3 regions of the Pseudoalteromonas sp. SR41-1 genome follow, and region 1 is predicted to be linked to each of the others. Evidence: predicted binding sites of a transcription regulator. Region 1 holds the regulator's gene; each other region holds the start of a gene.
The links. The regulator LexA, encoded in region 1, represses DNA repair genes until DNA is damaged. The targets are predictions, from matches to a motif close to TACTGTATNNNNATACAGTA.
Positions count from the first base shown of each region.

Region 1 (10,172 bases):
TCGTCCATGGATAACTACATCAATGTGATCTTTTATATCGCCAAGCACTATCGGGCTGCCTTTAAGTGCAGGAAATACGCCCGGTAACCCCATGCCAGTAGGTTGATGACATGCAGCACAATTAGCCATATATACTTGTTCGCCTAAAGTCATTAATTCTTCTTTTGGGAGGGTTTTATCAAGTAATGCGGCATCTGCTAATGCTGCTTTTTGTTTAGCCTGCTTTGCATCTGTAAGCCATGTTTTAAAATCAGCCTCAGATTTAGCGACCACCACAACGGGCATAAAGCCATGGTCTTTACCACACAACTCAGCACATTGGCCTCGGTAAGTACCTTCTTCGTTTATGTTCGTCCATGTTTCGTTTATAAAGCCGGGGTTCGCATCTTTTTTAACTGCAAAATCAGGTACCCACCAAGAGTGAATAACATCGTCAGAAGTCATTAAAAATCGTACTTTTTGATTTATTGGCAGTACAAGAGGCTTATCAACCTCAAGTAAGTAGTTAGGATTTTTATCTGCAAGATTCGCGATTTCATCTTGCGGGGTAGATAAAATAGAGTAGAACTCTACATCTTCGCCCATATATTCATAATGCCATTTCCATTGCGAACCCGTAATTTTAATAGTGAGATCAGCTTTGCTGGCATCTTCCATTGCAATTAGGGTTTTAGTGGCTGGTACTGCCATAGCAATTAAAATAACAAACGGAATTGCAGTCCAAAGTATTTCTACTTTAGTGCTTTCGTGAAATTGGGCAGGTACAGCCCCTTTAGATTTACGGTGATGAATAAGTGCCCAAAACATAATTGCGAACACTATCACCCCAATCACACAACATATTATAAATATGGTCATGTGCAGCTGATATACATTATTGCTTATATCGGTTACGCCTTTGCGCATATTGTATTGGCTGTTAGCCAAAACTGGGTGCGAAAAAACACATAATATAAGCCACAAGGTAGAGGTCAGTTTACCCATGTGACGGCTCCTTTGATGCTATTGCGAATGCAAAGCGAAGAGGCATACGGCTTAAACGCCAATTCGTTATTTTTATTTTTTTAGCCAATCTTATTTAATATTGATTGGTTTTGCTGCGCCAACAACGAGTTTGTGTATATTGTGTGTTCTCAAAACTAAAAAGCTGTGAGTTATTATTAGCTCAGCACATTAACAATTAGCTAAAAAACGAACAACAAGCAAGTTTTAGTATAAAAAACAATCAGGTGATATTGAATAATTAATAAAAATCGGTAATCAACTGGGCAACAGGAAGTTCAAAATATGAGCAAAACAAAGGGGTTTAACGCATTCGGAGGGGAGAAATATAAGTGCAAAAAAGTTTACAGCTTAAATAGTCAGTGGGCTGTTTACGCCCTATTTTTTAGTACAAATTTTAAAACAAAAATGCGTACTAATTAGTACGCATTTATAAAACTGCTTGTTTAAAAGCTATTTTTAAAGTCACATCCAATCAGCGTTTCTTATAACGCCAACGGCTAAGCCTTCAATATTAAAAGACTCATTCTCAAGATCTACTTCAATAGAGTCAAAATCGTCGTTTTCAGCATGAAGTAATACTTTACGACCCGCTTTCTCAAGACGTTTTACAGTTACGTCTTCGTCTAGGCGAGCAACAACAACTTGTCCATTTTCAGCGGTTTGAGTACGATGTACAGCAAGTAAATCACCATCCATAATACCAATATCTTTCATGCTCATACCGTTAACGCGTAGTAAAAAATCTGCAGCCGGTTTAAACATTAATGGATCGATTTTGCAGTGACTTTCAACGTGCTCTTGCGCCAAAATAGGTGAACCAGCAGCAACACGCCCTATAAGCGGTAAACCTAATTGTTCTGGCTCTTCTTCTTCAATTAATTGAATACCACGGCTTGCACCTGGTTTCATTTTAATTGCGCCTTTTTTAGCAAGTGCTTTTAAATGTTCTTCAGCAGCATTGGCACTTTTAAAACCTAATGTTTGCGCTATTTCAGCACGTGTAGGAGGCATACCAGTGTCTTTAATAAAAACTTTAATTAGTTCGAGTATTTGAGCTTGGCGGTTCGTTAATGGTCGCATACAACTGGTTTTCCATACAGTACATTTAACTGTGAGTATATACAGTTAAATAAAAATCGCAAATTTAAATTAAGCCTTAAAATAGCTAAAGTAATTTCACTTGTGTACATTTTAGGGATATAACTAAAGCTAAGTTTATAAATGATTAAAAATGCAAAGGAGACATTATGAGTATTTGGTACCAGCCCATCACCTTAGAGCTGTGCAAGCAGTTAGAACAAGGCATTAATGGCCAAGGAACATTAATGAAAACTATGGGGATAGAAGTCACAGAAATTGGCGATGATTATTTGGTTGCCACAATGCCGGCAATTCCTGAGCATCATAACCCAATGGGGATGGTTCACGGCGGTGCTAACGTTGTACTTGCCGAAACAGTTGCCAGCTATGCCGCTAACTTTGTTGTCGATTTTACTAAATTTTACTGTGTAGGACAGGAGATTAGCGCAAGTCATTTAAAAGCATCTCGCAACGGCACTTTAACAGCAACGGCAAGAGCGTTTCATATTGGCAAACGTAGTTCAGTGTGGGAAATAAAAATTACAAATAGCCGCAATGAGCTGTGCTGCGTATCAAAAATGACCGCAGCAGTCGTAGAGCGAAGATAGTTACTTTTCGATTGGGTAAATGGTAATTTCCATACCCGCACCAATCGCAGATATACGCAATAATGTATCTGCATCTAAGGCTTGATTAAAGCACTTAGGAGAAGTCCCTGATTCAAAACCAATATCAAACGTTCTACGTGAACAGCTTAACCATTGCTTTAGCGCGTTACGCGAACACGATTCAATAAGCTCACATATATGGTTTATGGCTTTATCAGGTGTGCTCACCTCACCTGTAGCTTCAATACGCGCTAGTTGACGGTATTCGTCTTTGTCATAATGTAAAATCGTCGCGACTTTTTTCAAGTCCGCCACTAGCAAACTAATATCTTGCTTTGATTCAAGCTCAAGATCTACATTTAAAAATTGAATTTCCGACATCGTTTCGTATTTATCCTCTAATAATTTCATTGCAAACTTTAACGCAGTTTTACCGTTATACCAAATCAACTATGCCCTAATAACCACTTTATATGGATATTTCGCAGCTTTTAAGTATTTTTTAGCATTTAAAGCTAGCTGGATATCAAACATCCAGCTCAATTAAACAGATAAGTCATGTTAGGAATTTAAGTGTAATCTTTTTTATTTTTAAATGATTACAGTAAGCTATAGTTTAAACTGCGACAAAATGTCGCAGTAACTTATCCCATTAATGTAATAAACTAGCCTCTAAAAATAATAAGACTAAAACATGAATAAAAAAATATTTAAACATGCTCGCAAGTTACATAAATGGTTAGGATATTTATTAGCACTACAAATTTTAGCATGGTTACTAGGTGGTTTAATTATGAGTGCAATCCCTCTTGATAAAGTTCATGGGGAGCATCTTGCAACACGTACTCTTAATAACCCATTTACGCAGGCTGATTATGTTGCCTCCCTTGACGATATTGCCACTCAGGTGGTTAATCCAACACAAATAATTTTTGAGAACTTCTTAACTACACCACTTATTACTGTCTTTAGTAATAACGAGCAGCAAAGCTTCAATGGAATAACAGGCCGACCATTTGAACCGCCAACTAAAATACAAATTACCGCAAATGCTAAAGCACACTTACTTATTGACGCTCAAGTAACAAGCGCTGTACTACTAAAGCAAGGTATGCGAGAAGTTGGATATAAAACCAATGTTTGGCAGGTACAATTTGACGACACATTTAACACAACACTGTACTTGTCAGAAAATAACGGCAAAGTTGTTACCGTTCGCAGCACGCTATGGCGAATATTCGACTTTTTTTGGATGTTACATATTATGGATTACGATGAGCGAGAGGATTTTAATAATCCACTGCTTATTAGCTTTTCAGCAACCAGTGTACTTTTTTGTTTAAGTGGAATATTACTACTTATACAAAATATACGACTAAAACGATTTATCCGAATTAAAAATAAGAATAAATCAAAGTAGTCATATTGGTTTTTGAGAGCTAGCGCCCACTTATCAAAGAGTAAATAAGCCTAGGGCTTATTTTATTCCAAGTGCTTAAATCGACTCAAATGTCGCTTTAACATTTCGTTTTCGAAAATCAACTCATCACGCTCATCCAGCAATTGTAAAACTAAAGCTATTGCCGACCAATCTAACGAAAAGTCATGTTGGATACGGGCCGCTTTTTTAACTAAGGTCACTGCAGATACCGTAAATTGCCACTGCGTAACATGATCCCCCTCAATTGGAACCGCAATATTATGCTCAACTAGCTCATATAAAATTGCTTCGCTAATATCACTGCTCAAACATAGCTCTTTGCTAGTAAGTAAATCGTCTTTTTGTGTCACGATAATTTGCATTATGGCTTGCTCCAGTTATTACGGGGATCAAAGTGAGCTTTTTTGGCTAATTCTTCCCACAGTTTTTTACTGGCATCATCAACAGATGTTGGATTAACAATTTTAAGCACAGCAAATAAATCACCTTTAGCTTTTTTACTCATTAATCCCTTACCTTTAATACGCAAGCGTTGACCAGACTGACTATTAGAAGGAATAGTTAATTGGATGTTTCCTGTCAACGTAGGTAAATTTAGCTTTGTACCAAGAGCCGCTTCCCATGGTGCAAGAGGGACAACTATATTTAGGTTATGACCTTCAACATCAAATAATGGGTGAGGCACTAAACTAATTTGTAAATACAAGTCGCCATTTTGCCCATTAGCTGACCCTAATCCGCCTTGCCCTTTTAGTCGAATTCGCTCGCCATTTACTGAGCCTGCAGGAATTTTCACTTTAAGTGATTTTTTAATTTCAGTGACACGGCCACTGCTGTCTCGCTGCGGTAACATAAACTCAACAGGCTTAACGGTATCAACTAAAGTCTCTTCAAGAAAAATTGGGAACTCTATTTCCACATCTTGTCCTTTTTGCGCGCGAGCGGCGTTACTTCTGCTCTGCCCGGAACGATCGAATCCACCAGCTCCGCCAAACATTGAATTAATAAAGTCAGAAAACTCTTGGTCGGTTTGAGGATCGCTTTGCTGATAATTACTTTGCGAAGAGGCATTGTTACCACCATAATGGCCTTGCTGTTGACGAGCACGATTTTGTTGGTGACGACGTAACTCGTCGTATTTTACCCGTTCTTCTTTGTTATGGATGACTTCGTAAGCTTCTGCTATTTCTTTAAACTTATCTTCTGCTTGAGGCTCTTTGCTTACATCTGGGTGATATTTTCTGGCTAACTTTTTATAAGCAACTTTAACCGCTTTATCATCTGCATCAGGCGATATTCCAAGCACTGCATAATAATCAACAAATTTCATTTGCAATCCAAATCCTCATATTGAGTAAGCTTTAAGCATACTCCTTAACGGGTAACCTTGTGTGGTTAAAATACGATAAATAGTGAGAAATAAATGAATAGTGAAAATAACTTTGAGTAAAAAATTAATCAGGCACTTTTTATTAATATAAGCGTAGGCCTTAAGTTAACTTTATCTTTTATCTTCAAGGCTTTAAACTGCCTATTCCTGTAGTTCACATTTGTGATGGATATGACTCGATTTATTCTGGCCTTATTGGCTTGTTGTGTGTGCGTTTCGGTATCAGCTGAACAATTTACCCGTTTTTCAACGGCTAAAAGACATTTAATTAAAACCCTACCTGACAACGCCAAAAGCATTTACTGCGGCTGTGATATTAAAAAAGAAGGCAAAAAACTCGTTCCTGATCCGTCTAACTGTGGTTACATTCCTCGAAATACCCTTACCCGCTCAGGCAAAGTAAATGTGCGAGCACTACGCATTGAGTGGGAACACATTGTTCCGGCGTGGGAATTTGGTCACCAGCTACAATGCTGGCAAGATGGCGGGCGTAAAAACTGCCGTAAAGTAAGTGCTAAATTTAGAAAAATGGAAGCTGATATAAATAACTTAGCGCCAGCTATTGGCGAAATTAATGCCGATCGCTCTAATTATCGTTTTGGTATGCTTAGCGAAAACGCCACACAATATGGTCGTTGCGAAGTAAAAGTAAACTTTAAGCAACGTGTAGTTGAACCGCCTGTTTATGCACGAAAACGTATAGCTGACACCTACGCTTACATGCAAAAAACATACGGTTTAAAAATCTCTGATAAACAGCAAAAGTTATTTAATGCATGGCAAAAGCAAGCATTCGCAGATACAAGTAGTGCGAGCAAGCTCTAAGCTTTAACACTCGTTTACATAAATCAAAGTTATAAATGTTGAATAAACGAGCGAGTGTTGTAATATTTTAAACAACTTATTTACAAAAAAGCCCTTAACTATGTTTAAAAATAATAAAACCTCGCTTGCCATTTTCACTGCATTTGCGGGCTTTGCTTTGACCGGTTGTGGCGGCGGCGGTAGCGGTATCGACTCAGCCCCTGTAGTTACAACACCTGTTAGTAGCAGTCCAACATGGACTGCGGGTGTATTTGAACCCTCTAACGATTTAAAAAACTTTTGCGAAACCCCGCGTACGGGTAACGATCCCTTTAATAACAACGAGCCTTACCCAGATCAAGCCGGTTCTGCCCTTTACGAAAAACTCTGGCTTCGTTCTTGGAGCGACGAAACCTACCTTTGGTATGATGAGATTGCCGATAACGATCCTGAAAGCTTTGCCACAGTAGCCGATTATTTTGCCCAATTAAAAACAGAGCAGCTTACCGACTCAGGAGCAAAAAAAGATAACTTTCATTTTTCAGAACCTACTGAAGATTACTTTCAAGAAGCGCAATCGGGCGTTACTTCTGGTTACGGTATAAATTGGGCGTTTATTGGCGATACAGCCGACCGTATTTTACGCGTTGCTTATCTTGAAGATGATTCACCTGCAAGCCAAATAGGCTTTCAACGTGGTGATACTGTACTTTCAGTTGACGGTGTTAGCATTAATACCAATACACAGTCGGGTGTAGATACGCTTAACGAAGGTTTATTTAGTCCTACTAACGGCGACTCACATACTATTGTTGTACGCAGTAACGATGGCGCCGAAAAAACATTTAATGTAACCGCTGGCAATATTGAACAAACACCGGTTCAAAATGTTAAAACGATTACAACCGCAAATGGTTCAAGCGTGGGTTACATGCAATTTAATAGCCATATAAGCATTGCCCAAGAAGGGCTTATTGATGCAGTAAATAAGTTTAAAACCGATGGTATTGATGAGCTTGTAATCGACTTTAGATATAACGGTGGTGGTTTATTAGCACTGTCGGCACAATTAGCTTATATGGTTGCCGGTAATGCCAACGTTAACAACCGCTTTTATTATCAAACTCAACAAAACGATAAACAACCCGTTGATTCACCTTTTCCATTTATTGATGAAGAAATAGATTACTCTACTTTTTTTAGCACAGGTGAAAACCTACCTGATTTAAACTTATCGAAGGTTTATGTATTAAGCACATCAGGCACCTGTTCGGCATCAGAAGCTTTTATTAATGGTTTAAAAGGTATAGACGCAGAAGTTATTTTAATTGGCGATACAACCTGCGGTAAGCCCTATGGCTTTACCCCAACTCACAACTGCGCAACAACCTATTACACTATTCAATTTAGTGGGGTAAATAGCAAAGGATTTGGCGAATACGCTGCGGGTTTTACACCAACCCCTACGCCACAATTTGATGCTGATGTTCAAGGTTGTGAAATTGAGGACGACTTTGATCATCAGTTAGGCGACAGTGACGAGGCCGTTTTAGCCACCGCATTGTTTCATGTTGAAAATGGCAATTGCCCAATTAGAACGGCTGCTGCAAAAGCAGAGCCAGCTAATTTTTCAAGCTCTCGTGAATCTCTCATTCCTTTAAATATGCCTGAGCAATTTACCCAGCGTAATATGGACTTAACTTGGCCAACACTGAGTGAGGAAAGGTAATGGCTAAATTAGTACTCCCATTAGCTACCTTATTCGCTTTAGGTGGATGCCAAAGTGTAAATAGTGATCCCGCTAAACCCGCTATATTAACGAGCGTTAATCCTAGCGTTATTGCAACACTACAACAGGCAATTCAACAAGCTAAGGGAGGCGCATTAGTAACACTTTCCGATTCCGTATTTACTAAACGTAGCGAACTGCTAATTGATCATGCAATGAGTAAAGGGTCTGATGGCAGAGTAATTATGGGCGCGCATAATATAAAATCTGAGAAGTTTATTTTGCAACTACGTAATAACCAATGCGAGCTTTACTATCCTAAAAAAGAGCTTACTACAGTACTTGAAGGTGTGACCTGTAAAGAGTTATAAGGCACTTTATTAGCGTTTATAAAAAGGCGCGCAGCACATCGCTGTACGCCTTTTTCTATTTTAAAGCGTTATTACAAGTCTTCATGCGGACCAAACACTTCATAATGAATCTGCTCGTTTTTAACACCTAGTTCAAGTAACTGCTTTTTTATAAATGCCATAAAACCGGCAGGACCACATAAGTAAAAGTCGCCATTACTCAATGGTAGCTGTGCTTGTACTGCATTTAGGTTCATTAACCCAGTAAAGTCAGCGCCCTCTGTCGCTTGGTTAAACCACGTTATTGTTTTCAAGTGGTTATTCTGCGCTGTTAGATCATATAAATATTTTGAAAACGAATGTTGCTGAGTATTTTCGCAAGCATGTAAATACATAATCTCTTGATTAGAATTGTCACTTAATAACGTTTCAAGCATAGCCAGCATTGGCGTTTGCCCAACACCTGCTGAAATGAGAACCACTGGACTTGTGTTATTGCGTAAAAAGAAGTCTCCTGCCGGCGGGTATAGCTCAACAATAGTGCCTTGCTCTAATGAGTGTAAATGATTAGACACCATGCCAGGCTTTGGCTGTAGCTCTTTTTTAACACTAATACGGTAGTTTTTAGCGTTACTTTTTTGTGAAATAGAATACTGGCGAATTTCTTCATATTCAGCGCCCTCTGGCTTAACTTTAATACCTAAATACTGCCCTGGTTTATGTGTAATAACAGCTTCGCCATCAACTGGCGTAAGTGTAAAACTCGTTACTAGTTCTGATTCAGCCTGTTTGTTGGTTATTTCAAATTGGCGAGTTCCCGCCCAACCACCGTGTTTATTTTTACTGTGCTCATACAAAGCAGCTTCTTCGGTTATACAAATATCAGCAAGTACGCCGTAAGCTTCGCGCCAAGCGTATTCAACATCGGGAGTAAATTGCTCAGGAAGAAGCTCTTTAAGCGTACCAATTAAGTGTGCACCTACAATAGGGTAATGCTCAGGTAAAATATTCAAGCTTGTATGCTTATGATTAATACGTGTTAGCGCTTCTTTTAATACGGCTAAATTATCAATATTTTGTGCATACGCAGCCAATGCATTAAAAAGTGCAAATTGCTGACGACCTGTATCTTGATTCGCCATATTAAAAATATTTTTAAGCTCAGGATTATGGCTAAATAAACGCTTATAAAAATGATCGGTAACAACCGTACCCGCCTGCGCTAATAACGGAACTGTGCTTTTTACAATCTCAATGGTTTTATCAGATAACATATGTGTTTCCTATGGATGAACTAACCACGACGCCCATCAACACGACGCCGCGTTAATATAGGTGTGCAGTGAATTAAAAATAATGAAAAAGCCACTAACCACAGCAAAGCACTTATTTGCCAAGCAAGGTGAGGCCCAATAATAAAAGGGAGTAATGAACGAGTAATAGCGGCCACAAGCAAAAACGCAAAAGCAACAGCCATGTAATGAGGAATAGCGAGTGTACGCCCTGTATGACCATGTGATACACGCGTCATCATTGCTAAAATCATCATACCTATTGTGCCAATAGTGATTAAGTGCAGCGCATCTTTAAATTGTATTGCACTGCTATAAAAGCTAAATGCAACCATCATTAACCCTACGCCTAACGCTAAGTAGGAAAAATGTAAAGACCATAACAACGGCACTCTCAATACCTTGCTATCCCACCAACAACCAGCCCTAAGCAGGTGAAGCGCAGCAACAGTTGCAACAACTAACGCAGGATT
Region 1 covers NZ_JACJEK010000022.1:70,575-80,746, forward strand. Annotated here, with positions in the region: gene coxB (cytochrome c oxidase subunit II) at 1-984, opposite strand, end outside; gene lexA (transcriptional repressor LexA) at 1,468-2,085, opposite strand; gene H5118_RS17490 (PaaI family thioesterase) at 2,253-2,693, shown strand; gene H5118_RS17495 (hypothetical protein) at 2,694-3,074, opposite strand; gene H5118_RS17500 (hypothetical protein) at 3,388-4,113, shown strand; gene H5118_RS17505 (chaperone modulator CbpM) at 4,176-4,496, opposite strand; gene H5118_RS17510 (DnaJ C-terminal domain-containing protein) at 4,496-5,464, opposite strand; gene H5118_RS17515 (endonuclease) at 5,696-6,349, shown strand; gene H5118_RS17520 (S41 family peptidase) at 6,450-8,057, shown strand; gene H5118_RS17525 (hypothetical protein) at 8,057-8,428, shown strand; gene hmpA (NO-inducible flavohemoprotein) at 8,500-9,681, opposite strand; gene H5118_RS17535 (NnrS family protein) at 9,702-10,172, opposite strand, start outside.

Region 2 (10,172 bases), on a different contig from region 1:
CAAAGAAAGACGTGCGTTGTATGTATTAAATACGCATAAAGGAAGAAAGCTTTATAAGCAAATTAGAGAGTATGTTAATGAAATTCAAGACCGTGAATTACTCTTTAAAGTAAGCCATTTTTCTAAATTAGCACAGATTAAAAATGAAGCTAAAATTACTTTCGCTATAACAGCAATAACGAGTGCGTTACTGATTATTGGTATGTTTATTATGACGCGCCTTAATTTAAGAAATGCAGCACAATATCGTTTTGAGCTTGAAAAACAAAACGAAACATTAGCAATGAAGGTTTCTGAGCGGACACAAGAGCTAACATTATATTCAGATGAATTGAGCCGTAGTAACCGAGAGCTTGAAGAGTTTGCTTTTGTAGCAAGCCATGATTTACAAGAACCTCTTAGAAAAATCCAAGCCTTTAGCGACCGTCTTGAAACCATGTTTAAAGATGAATTGGGTGAAAAGGGGATGGATTACATTGGGCGCATGAAAAATGCAGCGCAGCGTATGTCTAACTTGATTAACGACTTATTAGAGTTTTCGCGAATTACAACGCGTGGTAAAGATTTTGATGACACGAATTTAAATGAAGTTGTAGCTGATATATTAAGTGATTTAGAGATTGCGATAAAAGAGTCTGAAGCACAAATTGATGTAGATGATTTACCAGTTATTCAGGCCGATAAAAGCCAAATGCAGCAGCTGTTTTTAAACTTGTTGTCGAACGCTGTTAAATTTAGGCGTCCCGACGTAAACCCACACATAAAAATTAGTTATCAAGATGAAGATATTTTCAGCTCTGATCATAATACTCATTTAAGTTTTCAAGTTATTACCATAGAAGATAACGGTATTGGTTTTTCACAAGACTATGCCGATAAAATATTTGTACCGTTTCAGCGCTTGCATGGACGCTCACAATATAAAGGCACGGGTATTGGCCTTTCTGTATGTAGGCGTATTGTGGAGCGCCACGGCGGAACAATTACAGCCCAAAGTAAAGACGGTGAAGGTGCAACCTTTATTATAAAACTACCTGTGGAAGCTGAGCTTTTCACATTGCAAGGAGAGGCTTAAATGCCCTATTCAAAAGTAAAACCGATTACTATTTTAATGGCAGACGACGATGAAGATGATCGTTTGTTAACACAAGATGCCCTTGCTGAAAGTCGTGTACTTAACGAGCTTCACTTTGTTGAAGATGGCGTTGAGTTGCTTGAGTATTTAGAGCGTAAAGGTAAGTTTGAAGACAAAGCAGTTTCGCCGCGTCCTGGACTTATATTACTTGATTTAAATATGCCTAGAATGGATGGCCGTGAAGCGCTTGAAGCTATAAAAGGAAACCCTAACTTAAAGGGAATTCCGGTTGTTATATTAACTACGTCTAAACAAGAAGAAGACATGGTTAAAGGGTATAACTTAGGTGCTGCATCTTACATTACAAAACCAGTAACGTTTGATGGTTTGGTTGATTTGATGAAAACGCTAGGAAAATACTGGGTAGAATTTGTAGAGCTACCGACAACATTTAACGATTAATGGAGATTGTATGTTAGATAAAGTGACTCAGTTGCTGCTTGTAGAAGACGATGAAGATGATTACATACTCACCTGCGACTATCTGGACCAATTGGATTCACACACGTTTAACATTCAATGGATAAGCTCTCCAGAGCAGGCAATTGCAACGCTTAGTAAAAATGAGCACGACATTTGCCTGCTTGATTACCGCTTAGGTGCATCGAATGGTTTAGATGTATTAAAAGAAGCAATTGCCAATGGCTTTAGCGGACCGATTATTATGCTTACCGGGCAGTCAAACGACGAGTTAGACTCGGCGGCGCTTGATGCCGGTGCAGTAGATTACTTAATTAAAACAGAAATGAGTTCGAGCCGCTTTGCGCGAGCTATTCGTTATGCTTTGGCACGTAAAGATGTTGAAGGCGAGAGAGTAGAGCGCTTAAAAGCTGAAGCCGAAAACCGTTCAAAAGATCGATTTTTAGCTCATTTGAGCCATGAGTTACGTACTCCTCTATCGTCTATTTTAGGCTACACCGAACTGTTAATGCAGAGCGATTTTAGTCAGCAAGCTGAAAATGAATTGGGTGTTATTTATCGAAACGGTAAACACTTATTGAGCTTGTTAAACGACGTGCTCGACTTATCTAAAATAGCAGCCGATAAACTGGAACTGACCCTAAGCGAAGTTAACCTTGATAGCATGCTTGCCGATGTATACACGCTAATGCGCGTATCGGTTCTTGATAAGGGCCTTACGCTGCGCTTTGAATCACATCAGCCATTACCTTTGGTTGCACGACTGGATGCAACAAGAGTTCGTCAAATTTTAATAAATCTAATAAACAATGCGGTTAAATTTACCGATAAAGGCGAAATTGTTGTTAATGCGTGGATGCAATGGGTTGATGATCGCGAAATGCTATTTTTTAGCATTAAAGATTCAGGTATGGGCATTGCCCCTGAAAAACAAGAACTCATATTTAAGCCATTTGAACAAATAGCCGATGTAGAATCACGCTCTGTAGGTGGCGCAGGCTTAGGTTTGGCAATATGTGCTGAATTGTTAGCGCGTATGCACGGTGATATTAGTTTGCACTCTGAAATAGGCAAAGGTTCTACATTTACGATTTCGGTATATCCAGGTGATATTAGCGAAGTAGAACGACAAGTACTTAATTTTAGTAGTGCCCCACAATTACAAAGTAAATCGGCTCCATGCAAAGTGCATGGGCGAGTGTTAGTGGTTGATGATTTACGTGATTTACGCATGCTAGTTGGTCATATGATCAGTACCTGTGGTGCGCGCGTAGATTATGCCGAACATGGCCAGCAAGCACTTGAAAAAGTACGCATAGCAGATGCGTATAAAGCGCCTTACGATATTATTTTTATTGATATTCATATGCCTGTAATGGGCGGCAAGGAAGCTACCATAGAGCTTAGAAAAATGGGCTACAAAGGCCCAATAATTGCGCTCACTGCAGCTACTATGAAAGGCATACATGAGGAGCTTGCTGCACTTGGTTTTAACGATGTAATACCAAAGCCTGTTGATAGCGCGGCTTTATATCAATGTTTGCAAGATTACTTGGTAGCGCCAGAGCATGCACCGCAAGCTAAAGATATAAATTGTAGTAATGGCTTAACCGAGAAAAAGCAGCGCTTTTTACTTGTGGAAGACGATCATGATGCAGCGCAAATTACGCAGCTACTTTTAGAAAGTTTAGGCGTTGAAACCGTCATTGCGTCTAGCTGCGCACAATGTTTGCAAATACTTAATCACGATCAGCAATTTAATAAGGTATTGTTAGATATGCATTTACCTGATGGTCGTGGCGTTGATTTAGGCCAGCAAATTAATGAACGATATCCTGAATTACGTTTAGTGATTGTAAGTGGCGCAGAGCCAGATCCAAGAGAAATAAAAGATTTAAATATTGACCGAGTTTTACTTAAACCTATTAATTTGAGCTTACTTGAAACGCTTATTAGCTAGGGCCTGTTTATCTTTCGAGGTTAAATTTGCAGCAGTTTATTTGGTATTTAGGCAAGGCTGAGTCTATGTAGTGTGGTTATTCCCCATAAATAGGCGATAACGTAGCACAAATGCCAAATATGCGCTGCCCGAAGGGTTCTGCCCAGGGGCTATTTACTCTTTGTTGCTCGGTTTTTACTTATTCGTACAGGGATGTAAGTCAGTAGAATAACGCAGGATCAGTTATCCAGCCCACTAGGTTACAAACCTCGCGCCGCGATTAAATAGCCCCTAGATTGAACAAATTTTAATCCTGAAAGGTCAACAGGTCCAATAACTGAGACATTATTTATATGCATTCAATAAAGTTAGTATCTGAAGAATTAACACCATCAAAAGTAGTGTGTGTTGGTCGTAATTATACCGCACACATTGCAGAGCTAAATAACGAAACGCCAGATCAAATGGTTTTATTTAATAAGCCAAATAGCGCAATTACTAATACGTTATTTGCAGCTCACAACGGCGATACGCTGCATTATGAAACCGAGCTATGCTTTGTAGTTAAAGATAAAAAATTTGCAGGTGTTGGACTCGGCCTTGATTTAACTAAGCGTACTGTGCAAAGTAAATTAAAAAATAAAGGGCTTCCATGGGAGCGTGCTAAAGCGTTCGACGGCTCTGTAATTTTAACTGATTTTGTAGCGCTAACTGATGCAATGAAGCACTTTACCTTTGAACTTAAAATTAATAATGAAGTGATTCAGCGAGGTGATACTCATTTTATGCTGCACAACCCTGACTCAATTTTACAAGAAATTAGTGAATTTATGAGCTTAGAAGACGGTGATGTAATAATGACAGGTACACCGTCGGGCGTAGGTGAGGTAACAGCTAAAAGTATTTTTGCAGTGGCGCTTTATGCTAATGATCAGTGTTTGCTTGAGCATCAGTGGCAAGTAAGTAAAAATTAATGACTTGCTGTTGGTAGTGTTTATCAAAGTCAGTAAAGGTGGTTTTAAGCCAATTATGCTGACTTTGTTGATACTCAGGCGATTGAAGTACATTATTTTTTAATGCGCGGTTAATTTTTTTAAGGGCTTGCTCTGCAAAATTATTAGGTGCTTTAGCCGCACAGCCTATTGCTCCTCTTATAAATTGAATGTCATTTTCTGCAATTGGCACACTTTCTATATTCGTATACTCCCCTTGTTTATTAAAGTAATCAGCCATAAACGGGTAATCAATTGAGTAGTCTAAAAAGCCGTGACTCAAGCGTGCTATAACAGCCTGACTTTCATTTTCGCTACTCCAACTTAACGAAGACTCTTTATCTCGTTTTGTATTTTCAATAATTGTATTAATTTTAGTTGTAAATTTACGTGCAGCCGCTTGCCCGTATACATATTGCGGGTCGGTTAATAAATTAATAAGGTGAATAGGCGAGCCGTGCTTTTCTTCTAATTGCGGCTTTAGATCTTTAGTCGTGATAATTGAAAATGGGGGATATACCGTTGTTGGATTTGAGTAGTTAAGTTGTTGGTTATTATTTTTTTTATAAATAACACACGGAAAACATACATTTTTCCCTTCATTTAAATATTTATTTATACGCTGCTGAGGAACAATTAAGCGAGTATGTTTTACATCAGTTATGGTTCTGATGAGTTGCTCGGTTAGGTTGTCGCAAATACCGCCTTGTGGTGCGCTTTCACTTTTAGCTATATGAAAAGGGGGCGTGTAACTTTGCAGCCAAATAATCTCTTCTAGAGGTTGTACTTTTTGCTCAACGGCGTGCGCGTTGAATACAATTAATAAGCAAAATGCATAGTATCCGTTTTTCAGCATTGATAAGTGTTCGTTGAATTAAGAAAACTTAATAAAAGTATAGTGTTGGTTGTAGTAGGGTCAAATATTTTAGTTAAAAAGCAACCTCATTCAAGGCTGCTTTTAACTCATACATGCTTAATAAGGCATCGGATGGTTTCTAAATATGGTGTTAATCTCACTAAGAATTTCGTCGTTTAGCGTTATGCTAAATGCGTCTATATCTTCCTTTAATTGAGCTATAGATGTTGCCCCAATAATTGAAGAAGTTACGCCATCTACTTGGTTACACCATGCTAAGGCTAGTTGTGCTGGAGTAATATTGTTTGCATGAGCCAGCTCAACATACTGCTTAGTTGCTTGCTCTGCATTGAGTGTATCTCTAAAAATACCGTTACGCTGCATGAAGGTCCAACGAGAGCCTTCTGGGCGAGCTCCATTTAGATATTTACCCGTTAATAAACCGGCTGCTAAAGGCGACCACGGTAAGTAGGCAATATCTTCGTGTACACATTGTTCTATTAAATACGGCCAGTCTTTAGCGTGCGCTAAGCTAAACTCATTTTGAATAGATACCATACGCGGTAAGTTATGCTCTTTGGCCAAACTTAAAAACTGGCTTATACCCCATGGCGTATCGTCAGATAAACCGCAGTACTTAATTTTACCTGCTTTAACACATTCATTAAGGCCTTCTAGAATATCAAGCATACTAGCTTGCTGCTCTTGTGTATTTACGTCGGTAAATTTAAGAGTGCCGGGCCATTGTCTGCCAAAGTGAGGGGTAGAGCGGTTTGGCCAATGTAGTTGATATAAATCAATGTAGTCTGTTTGAAGTCGCTTAAGTGAATCATCCACGGCTTCTATTACTGTTTGGCGAGTAATATTGCCGCCATCACGTACCCACGATAATCCATTGCCTGCAATTTTTGTAGCTAGTACCACATCGCTGCGCTTTTGCTGATTACGCGATAGCCAATTGCCAATAATTTCCTCGGTTTTACCATAGGTCTCTGGCGAAGGAGGTACAGCATACATTTCGGCTGTATCAATAAAGTTTACGCCTTGCTCTAGCGCGTAGGCTATTTGTTCATCAGCGTCGCTTTGAGTATTTTGTTTACCCCAAGTCATACTCCCTAGGCACACTCGAGATACGTTTACGCCACTGCTACCTAGTGGGTTGTATTGCATAAAAATTCCTTAACTAAATTAGTTTTGAGCATGGCTGATTAAAGCCGATAAAAGAGGCTCGGAGATTGGGGCTTTTTGCCCTGTAGTAAAATCAAACATTACAACTTTAGATGCACCCGTAGTCGTTATTGCTTTTTGTGCATGGCTGTAAACTGTGTAGTTCATGGTAAAGCGATCTGTTTTAAGATCTGTAATTGTAACGCCTACAGTGAGTGTGTCGGGAAAAGTTACTGGGCGTTTATAGCGAACGTTATTTTCGCTTATTACTGGGCCCACACCGTTTGGGCTTATTGTGTCGAACAAATTTATTTTATTTAAAAAGTCGATTCGGGCTATTTCAAAGTAACGTAAATACACTACATTATTTACGTGTTGTAGCGCATCCATATCAGCCCATGCTACGGTGATATCGGTATGAATAGGGTGCTGATCTTTAAACGTTTGCATTATTTATTGGCCCTTGATTTTTAAAGTACTTAGATTATCAACATGGTGTTACGAGCTCAAGGTAATTAATGGCATGTTTTTTTTATAAGATGATTGTACCTGTTTAATTTTAGGTCTACAGTTAAATTACACAGACACACAAAAACACACACAAAGGTAATAATATGCAGAATATAATTAATTGGTCCTTAGCTTGTTTGGTTTTTATAGCCTCTTTTACCTGTTACGCGATGGGGAATGAATCTGGCGCTATCATTTTAATGTTGGCAGGATTTTTATTTGAGGTTATGTATTGGCTACGTGGTTATAAGAGAACGGAGGACAATAAACACTTTTTTTAATCGTTAACTAGGGCCTGTTGACCTTTCAGGATTAAAATTTGTTCAATCTAGGGGCTATTTAATCGCGGCGCTAGGTTTGTGACCTAGTGGGCTAAGTAAAAACTGAGCAACAAAGAGTAAATTGCCCCTAGGCAGAACCCTTCGGGCAGCGTATGTTTGGCATTTGTGCTACGTTATCGCCTATTTATGGGGAATAACCACACTACATAGGCTCTGCCTTGCCTAAATACCAAACATACTGCTGCAAATTTAACCTCGAAAGATAAACAGGCCCTAGGCTTGCTTATCACATTTGATTCTATAATAATGACTGTATAAATAACCAGTTATTGTTGTGGTGATGAAGAAGTTTATTCACATAGACATGGATTGCTTTTATGCAGCAGTAGAAATGCGAGATAATCCAAAACTTGCATGTGTACCGCTTGCTATTGGAGGCAATAGCCGACGAGGCGTGCTCTCAACCGCTAACTATATAGCTAGAGAGTATGGCGTGCGATCGGCTATGTCGAACTATCATGCTAAACAATTATGCCCCGATTTAGTTATTGTCCCAGGGCGCATGGCTGTATATAAAGAAGCTTCAAACCAAATACGTGAAGTATTTAGCCGCTATACAAACTTAATTGAACCCCTTTCTTTAGACGAAGCCTACCTAGATGTAACAGACAGCACCGCTTGTAAAGGCAGTGCCACACTTATTGCACAGCAAATAAGAGCCGATATTTACAATGCTACAGGGCTCACTGCATCAGCTGGTATTGCACCGATTAAATTTATTGCCAAAATAGCCAGTGACGAAAATAAACCGAATGGTCAATTTGTCGTTTTGCCTGATGAGGTCGATGACTTTTTAGCGCAATTACCGCTTGGGAAAATTCCAGGAGTGGGCAAAGTAACGCTCGAAAAGCTAAATTTAAAAGGCTTATATACTGGCAAGGATGTACGTGAAAAAGGCGTTAACTGGATGCAGCAACATGTGGGTAATTTTGGTGTGTCGCTTTATCAAAAATGTGCAGGTGAGTATGTTGGTAAAGTATCCACAGATCGTATAAGAAAATCGCTGAGTGTTGAACATACCTACGAGTACAACAAAACAAGTTTGCAAGAGTGCTTAGATGAGCTGCCAAGGTTGTTAGACGAATTAGTTTTAAGGCTTAATAAACAGCAGTTACGAAACCGTATTAATAAATTGAGTGTTAAGGTGAAGTTTGCAAATTTTGTAGTGACCTCTGCCGATCAGGTATACCACGAGCTAAATACAGAAATATTTGTTCAACTACTTACTAAGGCCTACCAGCGTGGGCTACAACAGCCTGTAAGATTACTTGGCATAGGCGTTGGCATTAAAAACGAGCCAGAGCAAAACTTCCAACTTAGTATTCTCGATTAAGCTGTAAAGCCTGTAACTCCAAGTTGCCATTTATTGATAGGTTATGTGATTAGCTCATCGCTCCTTGCTGGTCTTCAATATTTAAATCGACGATAATAGGGGCTTATGTTTTCTAACAGGACCTTATTTATGGCATACCCTCAAGCGGTTAGTGCAAGCCTTGAATGCACATCTCATGATGCGCTTATTATTATTAGTAATGACTTTTCTCAGTTACCAAATAACTCATTACGTGATGCTATTTTAGCTCAAGCAAACGTAGATTCTCGCATCGGTAAGCAAGTTACTTTATTAGTAATTGAAAACAAGCGCGTTGTACTTGCGCCAACCGGTCCGTTAAATAGAGATTACGACGACGTGCGTCGTTATTTTGATGCTGCTAAATTAGCAATTAACGAAGCAAAAGCGTCGGGCAGTGTTAACCCTGCATTATTTTTAACAAATTTAAATGGCGATAGCCGTTATCAGCATGCTTTAGAAGTTGCTTATTTAGGCGCTTGCCAAGCCTTATGGCAGCCATTAGAAGCGCGTGAATATCACGGTGAAAGCATTGAACCTATTACACAGATTGGTTTAGTTGGCGCAAGCGAGCAAACTATTAAAGCTGTTAATGCAATTGCAGCAGGCCAATATGCAGCGCGTGACCTGTGTGGCACTGAACCTGAGCGTATGGCTCCCCCACGTTTTGCTGATTACTGTGTTGAATTGTTTAAAGACTCAAACATTGCAGTTGACGTAATTGATGATATTGCAGCTATTGATAAAAACTACCCAATGCTAAGTACAGTTGCTCGCGCATCGTATGCAGTTGAGCGCCATCACCCCCGTGTTGTTAAGCTTGAATATATACCAGAGGGCGAAATTACTCGCACACTTATGTTTGTAGGTAAGGGCCTTGTATACGATACAGGCGGTGCAGATTTAAAAGTAGGCGGCCATATGGCAGGCATGAGCCGTGATAAAGGCGGCGCAGCTTCTGTTGCGGGCTTTATGAAAGCCGTTGCTGATTATCAGCCTAAAGGCGTTAAAGTGGTCTCGTACTTAGCTGTTGTTCGTAACTCTATTGGCTCAGATTGTTTTGTGCCAGATGAAATTATTACTAGCCGTGAAGGTGTTCGTGTACGTATTGGTAATACCGATGCAGAAGGGCGTTTAGCAATGGGCGACCTGCTTAGCGAAATGAAAGATTTAGCTAAAGGTGAGGTTAATCCAACGTTATTTACTGTAGCTACATTAACGGGTCATGCAGCTCGCGCAATGGGTCCTTACGGTGCGTATGTTGAAAATGGTCCAGCTCGTAGTGCTGGTGTTTCACGTCAAATAGCTGACCTTGGAGATTTGTGGGCCGATGGCGCTGAAGTATCGCGTTCACGCCGTGAAGACTACGACTTTATTAAACCACGTACGCTAGCTGACGATGTTTTATCTAGCAATAACGCAGCATCTGCCGTTACTACTCGTGGACATCAGTTCCCTATG
Region 2 covers NZ_JACJEK010000002.1:167,640-177,811, forward strand. Annotated here, with positions in the region: gene H5118_RS02270 (ATP-binding protein) at 1-1,075, shown strand, start outside; gene H5118_RS02275 (response regulator) at 1,076-1,537, shown strand; gene H5118_RS02280 (hybrid sensor histidine kinase/response regulator) at 1,548-3,515, shown strand; gene H5118_RS02285 (fumarylacetoacetate hydrolase family protein) at 3,848-4,468, shown strand; gene H5118_RS02290 (ABC transporter substrate-binding protein) at 4,419-5,342, opposite strand; gene H5118_RS02295 (aldo/keto reductase) at 5,460-6,512, opposite strand; gene H5118_RS02300 (thioesterase family protein) at 6,531-6,959, opposite strand; gene dinB (DNA polymerase IV) at 7,641-8,693, shown strand; gene H5118_RS02310 (leucyl aminopeptidase family protein) at 8,823-10,172, shown strand, end outside.
Region 2: the regulator LexA is predicted to act here: its motif matches at 7,609-7,628, upstream of dinB (DNA polymerase IV).

Region 3 (10,172 bases), on a different contig from region 1:
TGGTATTGATACATGTTTAAAATTAAAAAATAATACTGAAACACAGGATATCCCAGTTATTTTTGTTACATCCTTTGAAAACGAAGAAGAAGAGTGTTGGGAAGCCGGAGCTGTTGATTTTATTAAAAAGCCGATTGTAAAAGAAACACTATTTAGAAGGGTTCGTGCCCATATAACGTTAAAATTACAACACGACTTACTCAATCAAAAAGTATTTTTAGATGATTTAACTAAAGTATTCAATCGCCGTTATTTTGATGCACATTTTTCTAAAATGGAACGAAGCGCCTTACGAGAAAAAGTTGACTATGCATTATTACTCATCGATATAGATTATTTTAAGCAATACAATGATATCTATGGTCATGTGCAGGGGGATACGGTGTTAAACCTAGTAGCACAAACTATTACTAATAGTTTGCAAAGGCCAACCGATTTTGTTGCGCGTTATGGCGGCGAAGAGTTTGTAGTTGTTCTACCGCATACAAGCACTGAAGGTGCAATTTGTGTTGCTGATAAAATTAAACAGAATGTGGCCGATTTAGGAATATTACACAAATATTCAGAATATGATTTTGTGACTATTAGTATTGGCGGTGCAACCCTACAACCATACGTAAATAACAAAAACACGTTGCAGATCGCAGATGAAAAAATGTATGAGTCTAAAATGCAAGGGCGTAACAAAGTGTGTTTTTAAGTTTAGTTAGCTAATAAATCACTCTGCCACTTAAAAACACCTTTTAGGTGATAAATATTAAATAAGATTATTTATTACATGCTATGACATTTTTTGTACTTTTTATTGCTACCGCATGGGCAGTTATCATTTCTGCCTACTTTAATATCTTCAACAGGATATATAGTGCCATCTAAATAACGCCATTGAGTGTTTTCTTTAATAAACTGCGATTTTTCATGAAGCTCACAAAATAAGTTTTGATAAAAATATTGGGCTTTAAATTCTACAGTTCCAGTATCGCCATCATGGCTTGAGTCAATTAAATCAAGATTTATAAATCGACAGCTGTTAGCAAAATCATTGATTTCTTTAACCGGATTCTCAGCTTGTTTTTCTTTTGCGTAGGTTTGATAAACATATTTTGCATTTTTAATAACATAAGCGCTGAATCGTGAGCGCATAAGTTGTTCAGGAGTGTCAGCTTGCTTTACAGATAAGTGAAGCGGCTCGCAGCAATCGGCATAATTGTGCCCACTGCTGCAAAAACATAATGTGGTATTGAGTGAAGTCATAATAATAATACAGAATCTAAAACATTAGTTTAACAAGCTTATTGAGCGAGTGGTATCTCTGTTGTTTGAGCGTTTTTAGTAAAACAGTATAGTTTTGTATTCGTTTTACTTAAATCGAACGATAGATTTGTAAGTAGTTGGTTATTAACTATATCGGTCCAGGTAATTACCGCTGCAAAGTTTCCATTATGTAACGCAGAATTTAATACATACTCTAAATTTACTAGGTGCTTCTGTCTAATAACAAGTAATTTGCTTGTATCAATAGAGCATGAGTCAAGTAAAGCTTTGCTAGGTACATGATCTGGCGCAATTAGTAACGTCCATGCATTAGAGCTATTGTATTGGTGTAATACTTTTAAAAGCTCAAAGGTCGCTGAAATTTCATCTTCAATTTGGATCAAATTTACGCAATCGCTTTGCTCGTCTTGTTGGTAACTTTTAACTGTTCTTACGGTAATAGGCTGTAACATAATTTCACTCACTGGGTTTTTATACAGTATTCATATACAGTAGTTTATACAGTGCTTTCGTGCAAGCATTTTATGCTATTTATTTGTACAGTTATTCAGCCTTTGATCATTGTTTTTTATTTTTAAATCTATAATTCTTTATTAATCAACTTGTTATAGGTTTGTTTTTGAGAAAGTATTTCAAAAATAAATTTTTGAGTAATGTTTTAATTTGTGGGTTTTATACTGAGTAGGAGTATCTTTGTAACTATATACAGTATTTTTCAACACTGTATACAGTACTTATAACTTAGTTGGTTTATGTGTCTTCACTCGTGCGAGGGATCATATGAGAAAACTGGAGTTGGTGAATTTGTTCGTACAAACTTGCTGCATAACATTGAGCATCTTTAAATCGCTTAGTTTCGATATGTTTGCGTATATCTGTAACCGCTGCAGTGGCAGGTGCGTATCCTTGGCTACTCGCTAAGCTCAACCAAGCTACAGCATGAAATACACTTTGTGGCACGCCTTCACCTTTTACAAAAAATAAACCTAAATAAAACTGTGCTCTATGGTTTCCTGCCATTGCAGCAAGGCGCATCCATTTTGCAGCCAATGGAGCTTGATTATTTTTTAAATAATATAGGGCTTTATTAATAGTACTTTGCTCATCTTTTTTATTATCAATGGGCGCGGGGCTGCTTTCTGGTTGAGTAACAAAACCTAAAATGTTGTCTAGCTGTTGCTCTAAGTCTTGCTCACAAGGTGTTGTTTTAAGCATATTGGTTCATTTATTATTTTAACTACTTTAACAGTTTAGTATATAGCAAGGTAAAATGTCCTGTAAAAGATAATTTTTATGTTAAAATCTCGTCACTTTTTACTATCACAAGTTTATTATGTTTGAAGCCTTATTTAAACTCAGCGAAAATAACTCAACGGTTAAACGCGAATGCGTTGCTGGCCTAACGACCTTTATCACTATGGTATACATTGTATTTGTAAACCCGGCTATGCTTGCTGAGGCAGGGATGGACCAAGGGGCTGCATTTGTAGCTACCTGTATAGCAGCTGCGATAGGCTGTTTTATAATGGGTTTGTGGGCTAATTATCCATTAGCATTAGCGCCTGGCATGGGACTAAATGCCTTTTTTACGTATGGCGTCGTATTAGGAATGGGTTATACCTGGCAAGCCGCATTAGGGGCTGTTTTTATGTCGGGTTGTATATTTTTATTTTTAAGCTTATTTAAAGTCAGAGAATGGATTATTAATGCCATACCTCTGGTGCTCAAGCGAGCTATCGCAACAGGTATAGGTGCTTTTTTAGCCTTAATTGCCCTTAAAAATGCAGGTATTATTGTCTCAAGCCCAGCAACACTAGTGCAATTGGGCGACATTACTTCCCCAGGCCCATTATTAGCTATATTAAGCTTTTTTGTAATTGCAGCGCTTTTATACCGCGATTTTAAAAGCGGTGTACTTATTAGTATTTTATTAGTGACAGGCATTGCACTAAGTTTAGGGCTAGTTGAATATCACGGTGTTATGGCTATGCCACCATCAATAATGCCTACTTTTATGCAATTAGATTTTGCCGCCGCTTTTGATATATCAATGATGAGTGTTATTTTTGCATTCTTGTTTGTCGATCTTTTTGATACTTCGGGTACATTAGTTGCAGTCACTCAAAAAGCTGGTTTAGCTGATGAAAAAGGTAACATGCCTCGTTTAGGACGCGCACTAAGTGCTGACAGCTCAGCAACAATTGCAGGTGCGATGCTAGGCACGTCTACGACTACATCGTATATAGAATCGGTTGCTGGTGTATCTGTTGGCGGACGTACTGGCTTAACGGCTGTAGTTGTAGGTATTTGCTTTTTACTAATGATGTTTTTTGCACCGCTTGCACAAATGGTACCGGCTTATGCTACGGCAGGTGCTATTTTATATGTCGCTGTACTGATGCTACAAAATTTAAAGTTTGTAAATTGGGATGATATGACCGATGCAATTCCTGTTACTGTAGTATTACTAATGACACCATTAACGTTTTCGATTGCGCACGGTATTGCACTTGGTTTTATATCTTATACGGCGGTTAAAGTTTTGTGTGGTAAGCAAGATCAAATCAGTATTAGTGTTTGGATATTGACAGCCTTGTTTGTTTTCAAGTTTGCATTTTTGTCTTAATGACTAACAAATAGACAAAAAAGCCTGCATAAATTTAATTTGTGCAGGCTTTTTTAATGCTTTTATAAAAGAATTACCATTTCTTTTTAGGAGCAAACAATATATCTAAGTCGTCTTGCTCTTCTTCTGTTTTCTTTTTAAGTGCGCTTGCATTAGAAGCTCTTAGTTCAACACTAATTGCTTCTAAGTAACCTTCAACTTCTTGGCGTTTTGTTGTTACATATTCATCGGTGTATGTAACTGCATTGAGCGTTGCCTGTGCTTTTTCAAAATACTGTCTTGCAGAGCCAACCATACTTGCTGAGCGGGCAGATAAGCCACGTTTTATTTGGCTTTCAATATTAATACGCAGTTGTAGTTTTTCAAGACGTTTATCTTCTAAAACAAAAACTTGGCTGTCAATACGACCTTTACTGTGTTCAGAGCGTAAAATTGAGCGTAATTTTTTAATGCCCTGAATTAAGCCTACAAGTTGCTTGTCATTACTCGGTAGCGTTAAAGCTTCACTGCTATTATCTTGAACGGGATTAGATAAGTGCGTTTTCGCTTCACTTAAGCGGCTTTTAAGTGCTTTAGATGTTTGCGAGTTATTAACCATTGTATTTAATGCTTCGTAAATACGGCGTTGCAATACACGGATTATATTTTCAGAAAGAGGTATATTGGCACTATTCATTAGTGCTTCTTCTGTTTCTTCTATTATAGCTTTTTGTTTTGTTAGCTCTTTGCGGCGTTCCGCTTCTTGTTTTTCTTTGTGTTGTTGTACAGCACTTACCCAAAGTGCAATCACAATCAATGCAACTATAAGCACTATTATAATAGAAACGATCATGGTGTAATTCTCGGACATATAACCTAATTATTTAATCTTACATTAAATATACGTTAACAGGGTAGCTTTGCGCCGATTAACTTAAAAAATACACCAAAAAATTGATAGGTTGAGCTCTTTATAAACCGTAGTCACCCTAAGGGCTTATAAACTAAAGCTGAATAAACATCGCTACCTCAAGCATATTTATTATGCTAGCCTTGAGCTCTAATCAGATAATTGCACACCTAAAGACCTAAAGTGATATTTTACGTAAATAACACTTGGTTTTAAGCGGTATTGCCTTTATAAATAATATGAATAATAACGTTAAAATTTGCAGCCATGAAATTACAACAACTCAGATACATCGTAGAAGTACAAAATCATAAATTAAATGTTTCAGCGACTGCTGAGAGTTTATTTACCTCGCAGCCAGGAATTTCTAAACAAGTACGCATGTTAGAAGATGAGTTGGGTGTACAAATTTTTGGTCGCAGTGGTAAACATTTAACGCATGTAACCGGTGCTGGCGAAGATATAATTAATATTTCTCGTGAAATACTCTCCAAAGTAGAAGGTATTAAAGCCGTTGCTAATGAGCATACGTTACCTGATCAAGGTAAGTTAAATATTGCCACAACACATACCCAAGCCCGTTATGCTTTGCCTAACGTTATTCAAGGGTTTATGAAAAAATACCCTGCGGTATCGCTTCATATGCACCAAGGTACTCCACAGCAAATATCGGATGCTGCAGCACGCGGTGATGCCGACTTTGCTATTGCAACAGAAGCACTGCATTTGTATTCAGATTTAGTTATGTTGCCTTGTTATCATTGGAATCGCAGTATTGTTGTTGCTAAAGACCATCCGCTCGCTAAAAAGGCAAATAGTTTAACTGTTGCTGACATTGCCCAATATCCACTCATTACATATGTATTTGGTTTTACGGGCCGCTCAGAGTTAGATAAAGCATTTAGCGCACACGGACTTGAGCCACACATTGTATTTACTGCAACCGATGCTGATGTTATAAAAACATACGTACGACTGGGTTTAGGAGTTGGTGTTGTCGCTTCAATGGCGATAGATCAAGTGAGCGATACCGATTTAGTGTGTATTGATGCAAGCCACTTATTTGAAGCAAGCACGACCAAAATTGGTTTTAGAAAGGGCAGCTTTTTACGTACTTACATGTATGATTTTATTGAACGTTTTGCACCGCACTTAACTAAAGAGCGCGTAGAGCGAGCAAGCTTGTTACGTAACCAAGATGACGTAGATAAGTTATTTGCAGATATAGAGTTACCCGTTAAATAAGGTGATTGCATTGAACGAACAATAAAAAAGCTGCCTATTTTAAAATAGGCAGCTTTTTCTCTTTATAGCGAGCTGATTAACATTCGATAATATTAACTGCTAATCCACCGCGAGCGGTTTCTTTGTATTTGGTTTTCATATCGTTGCCGGTTTCAAGCATGGTTTTAATCACTTTATCAAGTGATACCTTTTGCTCGCCACTACCACGAATAGCTAAACGTGAGGCATTAATTGCTTTAATCGCGCCCATTGCATTACGTTCAATACACGGTACTTGTACTAAGCCACCAACAGGGTCGCACGTGAGGCCTAAATTATGTTCCATACCAATTTCTGCTGCGTTCTCTACTTGCACAACATTGCCACCAACAATTTCTGTTAATGCGCCTGCAGCCATAGAGCACGCAACGCCAACTTCACCTTGGCAACCTACTTCAGCACCCGATATAGAGGCATTCTTTTTATATAAAATACCAATAGCAGCAGCCGTTAATAAATAACGTGTGGCTATATCGCGGTCTACTTCTTTCACAAATGTGTGATAGTACATAAGCACAGCCGGTAAAATACCCGCAGCACCATTAGTTGGTGCGGTAACTACACGGCCACCTGCCGCATTTTCTTCGTTTACGGCAAGGGCAAATAAATCAACCCAGTCCATTGCACGAAGTGGGTCGTTACTGACCTCTATATTTAGTTTTAAGTATAAGCTAGGCGCTCGGCGCTTTACTTTTAAGCCGCCAGGTAGGATACCTTCGGTACGCATACCACGGTCAATACAGGCCATCATTACTTTCCAGATATGAAACAGCGTGTCTTTTATTTCATCTTCAGTGCGTAGTGTTTTTTCGTTCTTCATCATTAAGCTTGAAACACTAAGCCCTGACTCTTTACACATCTCTAGTAGCTCTTTTGCGCTACTGAAAGGAAAAGGAGCTGGGTTTTCTTCTCTAATATCAAGGGCTGCTTGTTTTTCGTTTTCAAACTCTTCATCAGTAACAATAAAGCCACCGCCAATAGAGTAATATACTTTGCTGTAAACTTTTTCGCCGTTGTTTGAGGCGATAATTTCCATTGCATTAGAGTGCTTAGGCAGCGTTTTGCGACGATGAAAAACAATAGCGCCTTGTTTTGGAAACTTAGCTTTGTGTGTTTTGTTTAGATAAATAACCTGATCTTGTTCGATGGTCGCTAAAATGTCGTCGACTAAATCGGCATCTATAGTTTCAGGGTCATAACCGGCTAAACCAAGAATTACGGCTTTACCCGAGCCATGGCCAACACCTGTTTGACCCAAAGAGCCATAAAGCTCTACTTTAATATCGGTCACATTTGCTAATAATTGTTGTTCTTGTAGGTCATTAACAAATAAGCGTGATGCGCGCATTGGGCCAACGGTGTGTGATGACGAAGGGCCAATACCAATGCTAAACATATCAAATGCACTGATCATAATGTGTGTGTCTCTACTTTGTTTTATCAGCACGAAGCTGCTCTTTGAACGGTCGAGCATGATAACGTGGAATTGTGATTGTGTAACTACTAATAACGAAGATTTAAACTGGTAAGGCGAGTTGTTTTGTAAAGTTTTTTATAATGCTTGCAGTCGCACCCCAAAGTAAACCATGTGGCGTTTTAAAACCTTGCAAAATAACCGTTTTCCCAAATCGTTGAAAAGGTAAGGGTTGCCAATTAGCTTCGTTATTTAACTCAGTGACCGAGAGTAAAAAGCTCGCTTGTACTTCATTATAGTCATTTTCCCAGGTGGTGCCTTTATTAAGTAAACCCACATAGGGGCTAATACTAAAACCCGTTAATGTTGAATACTCAGGTAAGTGACCTAATACATTAACGTTGTTTTGGGCAATATTTAGCTCTTCTTTTAGTTCGCGAAGGGCTGTGGCGCGAAGGGTAATGTCGCTTACTTCAAACTTACCTCCGGGCAAACAAATCTCCCCAGGGTGATGGTGTAAATAAGTAGGGCGTTTACACAGTAAGATATGTGCATGATTATCTATATCAATAATTGGCAGCATAACAGCGCTAGCACGTTTTTTACGCGTGTCTTTTAACTGGTTTGGCGCAGCTGTAGGGCTTAACAGAAACCGCGCCATAATGTGTTCACTATTCAAAGCGACCTACTGTTTTAATAAAGGGAGGATTTTATTTACTTTATCGTAAGTTTCTTGATATTCCAATTCGACTTTAGAATCAGCTACTATTCCGCCGCCTGCCCAGCAGTAAATTTGCGCTTTGTGGCACACCAAGGTACGAATAGTGATACTCGTATCCATATTTCCACATGCACTTAAATAACCAATTGAACCACAATAAATGCTGCGGCGATGTGGTTCTAGTTCTTCAATTATTTCCATCGCTCTAATTTTGGGCGCACCGGTGATTGAGCCACCCGGAAAAGCCGCTTTTAACTGATCGACCGCTGTTTTGCCTTCATCAAGTTCTGAGGTTACCGTGCTTACTAAATGATGCACTGCCGGAAAGCTTTCAATAGCAAAAAGGGAAGGGACGTGGACGCTGCCAGGTTTTGCCACTTTGCCTAAGTCGTTACGCAGTAAATCAACAATCATTACGTTTTCAGCGCGATCTTTAGCTGATGCTGCGAGTATTTGGGCTTGGCGTTGATCCTCCAGCGCATCCGCTTTTCGCGGCAGAGTGCCTTTAATAGGTTTGGTTTCTACAACGTTATTATTTACAGATATAAAGCGCTCAGGGGAAATTGATAAAATTGCCCCTTGAGGGTGATTTATAAAGCTCGAAAATGGCGCTTTATTTGCCTCACGCAATTTAATATAAGCCGCCCAAGGGGAGCCTTCAAACTGAGCGTTAAAGCGCTGCGCTAAATTAATTTGGTAACAATCGCCACTTTTTAGATACTCCTCAATTTGGGCAAACTTTGCAGCGTATTGCGTTTCGCTCATATTTGATTGCCAGTCGCTGTTTAGGGCAAAGGACTGCGTATTAACTTGGGAGTTAGCGTGTGTATTTAAGTATTGCTCATAAAGCGCTAATCGATCGGTGTTTGGCTGCGATACATAAAACCAGCTTTGTTGCTGCTTGTCGTAAATAAGGGCATCTAAGTAAAGGCCAATAGCCATTTGGGGAAGATTAATATCTTCAATAGCACGAGTGGGGATGTTTTCAATTGTACGCCCTAAGTCGTAGCCAAAGTAGCCAAGCCAGCCGCCGTTAAAGGGTAAATCGTAATCGGCTTTTGTTTTAGCAAGATGCGAAAGCTCATTATTCATAATTTCAAAGCAGTTATCACTACTTTCTATATTATTTAAAAAGCTTTTATTATTTTTTACTTCAAGGGTACTTTGCGGCTCAATAGCAACAATATCAAAACGGCTGTTTATATGATTACTATTTGCAGAATCTAATAGAATTGCATAAGGCAAATGTGAAAAATGCGCAAAAACGTCAATGCAGTTTTGTGTTATGCCTAATTTAATACAATTTTTTTTATTGTTTAGCATTTACTGCCCCTTTAAGAACTGGCTCGAAACGGGCTGGGAGGGTATCATAAGTCAAATTTTTTGGCAGCACTAAGCTGCAAAAAACAGTGCAAACCACCGTCACCGGTTTGATTTAGATTACGCGACAACGCGTAACGGTAACTTAAGGAACCACTATGAGTACAATTTGTCAGCAAGACTTTATTGATAGCATTGAAGATGCATTGCAATATATTTCGTTCTATCACCCACTTGATTTTGTTCAAGCACTCGAAAAAGCGTACAACAAAGAACAAAGTAAAGCGGCTAAAGACGCCATTGCACAAATTTTAATTAACTCACGCATGTCGGCTGAAGGCAAGCGTCCACTTTGCCAAGACACCGGTATTATTACCTGTTTTGTTAAAGTAGGTATGGATGTTAAGTGGGATAAAACAGATTTAACCGTTCAACAAATGGTTGATGAAGGTACTCGTCGTGCATATTTGAATCCAGATAACCCTTTACGTGCATCTATTGTTGCAGACCCTGCTGGTACGCGTAAAAATACTAAAGATAATACGCCTTCGGTTGTGCATATTGATTTAGTAGCGGGTGGAAAAGTAGAAGTAATGGTTGCGGCTAAAGGCGGCGGCTCTGAAAACAAAAGTAAAATGGTTAT
Region 3 covers NZ_JACJEK010000008.1:60,598-70,769, forward strand. Annotated here, with positions in the region: gene H5118_RS08695 (diguanylate cyclase) at 1-700, shown strand, start outside; gene H5118_RS08700 (YchJ family protein) at 775-1,254, opposite strand; gene H5118_RS08705 (SulA-like leucine-rich domain-containing protein) at 1,293-1,727, opposite strand; gene H5118_RS08710 (tetratricopeptide repeat protein) at 2,026-2,490, opposite strand; gene H5118_RS08715 (NCS2 family permease) at 2,609-3,901, shown strand; gene H5118_RS08720 (hypothetical protein) at 3,975-4,733, opposite strand; gene cysB (HTH-type transcriptional regulator CysB) at 5,058-6,035, shown strand; gene H5118_RS08730 (L-serine ammonia-lyase) at 6,112-7,488, opposite strand; gene H5118_RS08735 (CoA pyrophosphatase) at 7,592-8,167, opposite strand; gene pabB (aminodeoxychorismate synthase component I) at 8,174-9,532, opposite strand; gene H5118_RS08745 (fumarate hydratase) at 9,688-10,172, shown strand, end outside.
Region 3: the regulator LexA is predicted to act here: its motif matches at 1,750-1,769, upstream of H5118_RS08705 (SulA-like leucine-rich domain-containing protein).